Linked DNA regions of Roseiflexus sp. RS-1. The protein of the gene in region 2 binds, or shares a complex with, the protein of the main gene of each other region. Links are inferred from orthologs where the notes say so. Each region holds a gene or a part of one and is shown on either strand. Other genes may lie near its edges.

What was found.
Region 1: the proteins of dnaB (region 2) and dnaG are in contact, whole or in part, in a crystal structure (PDB 2R6A), measured with the Geobacillus stearothermophilus proteins. The link is inferred for Roseiflexus sp. RS-1 from one-to-one orthologs. Residues at the interface, in WP_033016901.1 of Geobacillus stearothermophilus: Ser13, Glu15, Ala16, Gln18, Glu91, Leu92, Asp94, Ala95, Val96, Pro97, Thr98, Ala99, Ala100, Asn101, Tyr104, Tyr105, Ile108; in WP_049624496.1 of Geobacillus stearothermophilus: Lys456, Leu457, Leu458, Pro459, Ala460, Asn463, Ala464, Leu467, Leu535, Leu536, Ile537, Ala538, Gln544, Glu545, Asp548, Tyr549, His552.

The regions. Positions count from the first base shown.
Region 1 is NC_009523.1:367,050-370,286, forward strand. The notes cover bases 231-3,144. They hold dnaG (DNA primase), read right to left. Parts: upstream 2,706-3,144; coding sequence 756-2,705; downstream 231-755. Other genes in these bases: rpoD (RNA polymerase sigma factor RpoD), read right to left, coding at 231-584; ROSERS_RS01500 (deoxyguanosinetriphosphate triphosphohydrolase), read right to left, coding at 2,943-3,144. Also shown: more of rpoD, read right to left, coding at 1-230; more of ROSERS_RS01500, read right to left, coding at 3,145-3,237. UniProt on the Escherichia coli protein: RNA polymerase that catalyzes the synthesis of short RNA molecules used as primers for DNA polymerase during DNA replication.
Region 2 is NC_009523.1:1,432,999-1,436,248, forward strand. What follows is about bases 164-3,090. They hold dnaB (replicative DNA helicase), read right to left. Parts: upstream 2,331-3,090; coding sequence 996-2,330; downstream 164-995. Other genes in these bases: ROSERS_RS05925 (ATP-binding protein), read right to left, coding at 164-249; ROSERS_RS05930 (DnaD domain-containing protein), read right to left, coding at 176-895; rplI (50S ribosomal protein L9), read right to left, coding at 2,529-3,026. In the rest of the region: more of ROSERS_RS05925, read right to left, coding at 1-163. UniProt on the Escherichia coli protein: The main replicative DNA helicase, it participates in initiation and elongation during chromosome replication. Travels ahead of the DNA replisome, separating dsDNA into templates for DNA synthesis.

The DNA.
Region 1 (3,237 bases), 1.1 Mb from region 2 along the record:
ATCTCGTAGAGCAGCCGAACGGCATCCGCAACAACGGGCCATGTTTTTTGCAACCGCTGATACATTTGCGCGCCGATCACGTCGACCTGCTCCGGGCGCCAGTCAGCAGCCAGTTGCGTCCGGTACGACTCGAGGTATTCGCCGATCTCGATCTTCTGTGCAAGCAGGATCTCCTGGCGCGCATTGAGCAGCGGCACCCGCCCGATCTCGCGCAGGTACATCCGCACCGTATCATTAACACTGATGCCTTCAACGTTCAGATCATCGAAATCACCCTCTTCCTCGAAGGGGATATCGATCTCCGCACCGCCGGTGATCATTTCGTCGCGGGTTGCAATGCCGGCTGCCTGGAGCGCCTGCTGAATCTCCGCCAGACGGTCGCTATCGGCGTCGCTATTTGCCAGGAGTTGCGCAATCTCGCCCTCGGTGACGAACCCGCGTTGCTTGCCTATTGCCAGCAGATCGCTCAGGCTGGTGATGGTTTGCGGCTCTTCTTCGGGTTCCCGTGAAGCGCCAGCCAGCTCATCATCCAGATCGTCCAGCATCAGATCATCGTCCAGAAGTGACTCGTTTGCGTTTTCCATCGAAACCTCCGCAGGCAACCACTGCCAATCCCTGTCAGCGTAACCCGGATGTCCATGTGCATAGTGCTGAGAAGATCCGGCAGCAGAGATGTGCGGCTCTTGTTGCGTCTCACACATCTGCTTGTCACGTCTACACTTACCCGGCGGCGAATCGCGCTTCGATACGAACAACTACAGCGTATGCAGGGCGTGCAGGTCGGTATATGCTGCACTGCGACGCGGGATGCTCAGCATGTTGATGAACTGTTTGACCTGCACCAGTTGTTCGAGCAGCATCTCCTGATCTGTTTCTCCCGTCGCCTCAGCCTGCATGCGCGCAATCTGCGCAAGCCAGCGTTTTGCGACGTCGCGCTGAAGGATTGTAGCACATTCCAGTGCGTCGTTAACAATCCGGTACTCCTGAGGTTGCGGTGCGTGCAATCCCAGCACCCGCTGCGCGACATCGTTCAACGGCGCGCTGAGCGTCTGCGCCCATGTCTCCGGGTCGCTTCCGCCAGGCGCTGCGATCCAGGCGCGCCACAACGCCCGGCACTCGTCGCGCGCGAACAACTCGTCAATCGTGCCGCTCAACAGCGATTGGAGCGCCGGATAGGGCGACAGGTCGCGGTGGAGTTTTTCTTCGACCGCTGCCCGCGCTGCCGGGAAGCGAATGACCCATCCCAACAGGTATTCTTCCTGGGTTGGGGTGGGTGCGGATGACCTGGCTCCGTCAGGCGGCGACTGCTCTGCTGTCCTGGTCGCACGCGGTTGATCCGCCGGACGATGACGATCTTCCGGGTGCGCTTTTCCACCCAACGCTGCAAGTATATACCGCTCTTCGACATCGATCAGTCGCGCCAGCACCTGGACGTAGTGCGCCTGCTCGACCGGACTGGCAATCTGGTTGAGCAGCGGAGCGACACGTTCGACCGCCTCAGCCTTGCCTCGTCCGCTCGACAGGTCGAGGTCGGACGTCAATGCTTCAATGTAGAAATCCATCGCCGGGCGCGCAGCTGCCAGCGCAGCACGCCACCGGTCCGGGTCTTCCTGAATGACTTCGTCCGGGTCTTTCCCTTCAGGAAGGGTCAGGATCCTGATCTCGACATCCTGCTGGCGTTGTAGCCCGATCACGCCGTGCGGCGAGGTGATAGCGATCAGTTCGCCTTCGGGCTGACTCTGCAATGTCTGAAGCCCTTTCAGCGTTGCGCGCACGCCAGCGGCGTCTGCATCGAGCGCCAGATACACCGTGCGCGCCAGTTTCTTCACCTGTGCCACATGATCAGCGGTTAGCGCCGTGCCAAGCGGTGCAACGACATTGCGAAAACCATGCTGGTGGGCAATGATGACATCAATGTACCCTTCGACGATCACGGTTGCATCGGCATGACGGATCGCATCGCGCGCCAGGTCAAGCCCGTATAACACCTTTCCTTTATCGAACAGCGGCGTTTGTGGCGAGTTCATGTACTTTGGTTGGGCATCACCCAGCGCCCTGCCGCCGAACCCGACAATCTCGCCGCGCGCATTGCGGATCGGAAACATCAACCGGTTGCGAAACCGGTCGTAGTACCCGCGTGTTTCGTGATGGATCGCCAGACCGGCCGCTTCGACTTCTTCCGGCGAAAAGCCGCGTCGCCCGGTCAGGTATCCGAGGAGCAACTCCCAGTCGTCGGGGGCGTACCCGAGCAGGAACGCTTCGCCGGTGGCATCGTCGATCCGTCGGCTGGCAACATAGGCGCGCGCGGCTTCACCACGCTGCGATTTCACCAGCATATGGCGGAAGAATGCAGCGGCAGCGGCATTCGCCTCGAGCAGGCGCGTGCGCAGCCGGTCCTGCTGCTCTTCATCTTCGGTGCGCGGCTGCAACTGCACCCCCGCCCGCTGCGCGAGACGCTCGAGCGCTTCACGGAACTCCACACCCTCACGACGCATCAGAAAGTCGAACACCGATCCCGACGCCTTGCATCCGAAACAGTGAAAACTCTGCGTATCAGGAAATACGTGGAATGCAGGCGTGCGCGTGTTCGGGTGGAAGGGACAAAAACCGACATAACTCCGCCCCATCTTCCGCAACGGCACATACGCCGAGATAAACTCGACAATATCGATCTTTTCTTTGATCTGATCGGTGATGCCAGACATACTCATCGAATCGGTTCGGTCACAGCGGCTTTCCTTTAGCGAGAAAACTGGAGCGCGCGCGTCGCGGGTCACCGTGTCACCGTGTTGGGGCACGGCATGCCGTGCCCCAACACGGCAAGCCGCGCTCCAACACACGGCAAGCCGTGCCCCAACACACGGCAAGCCGCGCCCCAACACACGGCAAGCCGCGCCCCAACACACGGCAAGCCGTGCCCCAACACACGGCATGCCGTGCACCTATGCGCTCCATGTGCGCGGCACGTACAGGTCGTTGAACACCTTCAGCGCAAAACGATCGGTCATACCGGCAATGTAATCGACGACGGCACGCTCGATCGGTTCGCTGCGTTCCTGATTGATCCGCAGCAGGTCGGCGGGAAGTTGTTCGGGATGGTTCATAAAATGGCGGTACAGCAACTCGATCATCATATGAACCTTCCCATCGTCCGCCTTTGCCTTTGAACCGAAATAGACGCGTTCGTACAGAAACTCGCGCAGCGCGTTGGTGGCTTTCAGGACATCGGGACTCATC
Region 2 (3,250 bases):
GAACGTCTTATCGAGGAACGCCGCCAGGTTGCTGATCTCCAGCAGACGCGCCGCGTCGCGCTGCTCCTGTTCCGCCAGTTTGCAGACGCACGGAAAGAGTCTGGCGAAATCGGGATGACCGTAAGGAACCGCTTTCTTGTAGAAACCGGCGCCGCCGCAGTGCGGACATTCCGCGCTACTGGAGGTCGGAGACGTCGCTGCCGCGGCGGAAGAGATCGCCGTAGGCGCCGCTGGTGTATTTTTCGACATCGATAGGTCGGTCGGCGCGATCCTGCGCATCGTTTCGTCCATTGGCAGCCCACCTCTCGAGTATCTTTTTGACATAACGCCACGAACGGACATTGGCACGCACCGCTTCCCGCAGTGCATCTTCGATCCAGTGCGCCGGGTAGCGCTCCTCCGCTTCGCGCAGGTCGTCGAGCAGCATGGGGGTCACCAGCCCGATATTCTGCTCGTACAGGGTTATCAGCGACGGGCGCTCGTCGGGCACGGATGGGTTGGGGGTGAGTACGGCGCCCGCCTGACCCACCTGTTCGACCCACGCACGGTTGGCAGCAGTGTTTACGACATACCAGCTGACGCTGCGCGCGCCATCGGGCAGGGCAACGTGGAGAAGGGTGGTGCGACGCACGGCGGCGTCAATCCCCTCAGCAAGTAATTCTTCCGGTGGACGTAAGCGTGTAATGGCGCGCAACCCGCGTCGCAAGACACGATCCGCCGCCAGGTCGTCCCAACTGATCCGCCGTGGTGCCGGTCCACGCTGGCGGCTCAGGCGATAGAACACGTGCAGCGTGACTTTGAGTTCGCTGGGAAGCGTGATCTGCGGCAGCACCTCGGTGAAGAACTCAACCGGCAGCCCGACCAGGGTGTCAGTTGTGAAACCGGTGAACGTCATCCGCGCCTGCACTCCTGTATGCATAACATGCATGTTCTACAACGATTATATATCGAGACGTTCATCATTCCAACAGGGATTGTCCCAAAAAGCAGGTGTATCAGTATCCCTCCGGTGTGCGATAGGTCAGATCCATAAACCGTGTCGTCGATGGATCGAAACGCATCGGCACCACGCCAACAGGACCGTTCCGATGTTTGGCGATGTGTATCTCGGCGATGCCTTTCTTATCAGTGTTCGGGTCGTACAACTCTTCACGATAGATGAACATCACAATGTCAGCATCCTGCTCGATCGACCCCGACTCGCGCAGGTCGCTCAACATTGGTACGTGGCTGGTGCGCCCTTCAACGGCGCGCGAGAGTTGCGAAAGTGCAATCACCGGCACATTCAACTCACGCGCCAGCGCCTTCAACCCGCGCGAAATCTCACTCACCTCCTGCACGCGATTCTCGGAGCGGCGTCCCTGCATCAGTTGCAGGTAGTCGATAATGATCAGGTCTACTCCGGCGCGCGCCTGGAGTCGTCGCGCGCGACTGCGCACGTCCATGATGCTCAACCCTGCGGTATCTTCGATATAGATCGGAGCGGCTGCCAGGCGTCCCATCGCGCTGATGACGCGCTCCATTTCTTCCTCGCGCAACTGCCCCAGGCGCAGGCGATGCGTGTCGATCGAGGTTTCCATCGAGAGCAGACGCTGCACCAACTGTTCGCGGCTCATTTCCAGGCTGAAGATGCCGACCGTTCCCTGGTACTGCGTGGCGACATTGTGGGCAATGCTCATCACCAGGCTGGTTTTGCCCACACCGGGACGCGCTGCGAGAATGATCAGGTCGCTCCGCTGCAATCCGCCGGTCAGTTGATCAAGATCGCGGAAGCCGGTCGGCAACCCGACCACTTCGCCACGATGCTCCTGGAGGTAGTTGATCTGCTCGTAGTACGCATCGATGACCTGACCGATGTGAATGAAATCCTGGTTGGTGCGGCGCTGGGAGACTTCGAACAGGGTCTGTTCGGCAAGATCGAGTGTTGTCTCGATATCCTGCTGCTCATCGTACCCCAGCGCAGCAATCTTGCCGCCAGCTGCGATCAGGCGACGGAGCAGAGCGGTGCGCTCGACGATCCGTGCATAGTATTCGACGTGGTACGACGTTGGGACGCTATCGACGAGTTCTGCCAGGTAGAGCACGCCGCCGACCGCTTCGAGCTGGTTGCGGCGACGGAGTTCCTCGGCGACGGTGCGGGTGTCGGGGGGAATGCGGGCGTTGTAGCATGCCAGCATTGCTTCGTAGATCTGAACATGCCGTTGCAGGTAGAAGTAATCCGCCTGCAGCCAGGGCGCAATGGCAATAATGGCATCGCGATTAAGCAGGATCGAGCCGAGCGTTGCCTTCTCAGCATCGATACTATGTGGGAGATCGGGAAGTGTGGTCATATGATCCCCGGCGTCGAACGCCACTTTTTCCAGAGGAGCGCCCTTTTCTGGCGTCACGCGATGTCGAAGCGTTTTCACCCGGTTCTCGACAGGTTATCCCACGTCTGTCCACATGCACCCTGAGAAGCGATAATGTGCCAGGGCGCTTTGCCGTGGCACATTATCCAGACCGGATGTCCTATCGAATGTCGCAGATGGTCAGACTGTCTCTGGATCGGGGGGCAACTGGATCGCCCCTTCCTCGCCCTCAACAACGACGTTGATCACTGCCTCGACGCCCGCCATCAAGCGGATCGTTACCGGATAGATGCCGATACGCTTGATCGGCTCCTCCAGTTGAATCTTGCGGCGGTCGAATTCTACGCCGAGGATCTCGCCAATCTTCCCGGCAATATCGCTGCTGGTGATCGAACCGTACAACCGGTCGAGTTCACCAACGCGCGCGGTGAAGCGCAGGGTTTGCCCGTGCAGGCGTGCAGCAATTGCCTGTGCATCGCGGCGCGTTGCTTCTTCGCGCCGCCGTTGCGCGGCAAGGCGCTCTTCGGCCTGCCTGATCTGCCCGCGCGTCGCCAGTACTGCCATCCCGCGCGGAATGAGATAATTGCGACCGTATCCGCCGGACACTTCACGAATCTCGCCAGCAACGCCAAGATTGGCAACGTCTTGCGTCAACACAACTTTGATTTTGCTCCCCACAGTCACGCTCCTGCAAAGATATTCTGCCAGATAACAATAAGGAAGCGCCGTTGCCGGCAGAGGCATCGGGCGCGTGTCGATCAAACAGCGACTATAGTATCACAGGATTGCCAGGAGCGCAACGGGCGCAAGTGTTGCGCTGCTGACATCCGGAAACTCCGCTGTCCAGGCAATGCCGTGTGAAACAATTGCCGGGGGCAATCTGTCGCCGACCCTCTCGTCGC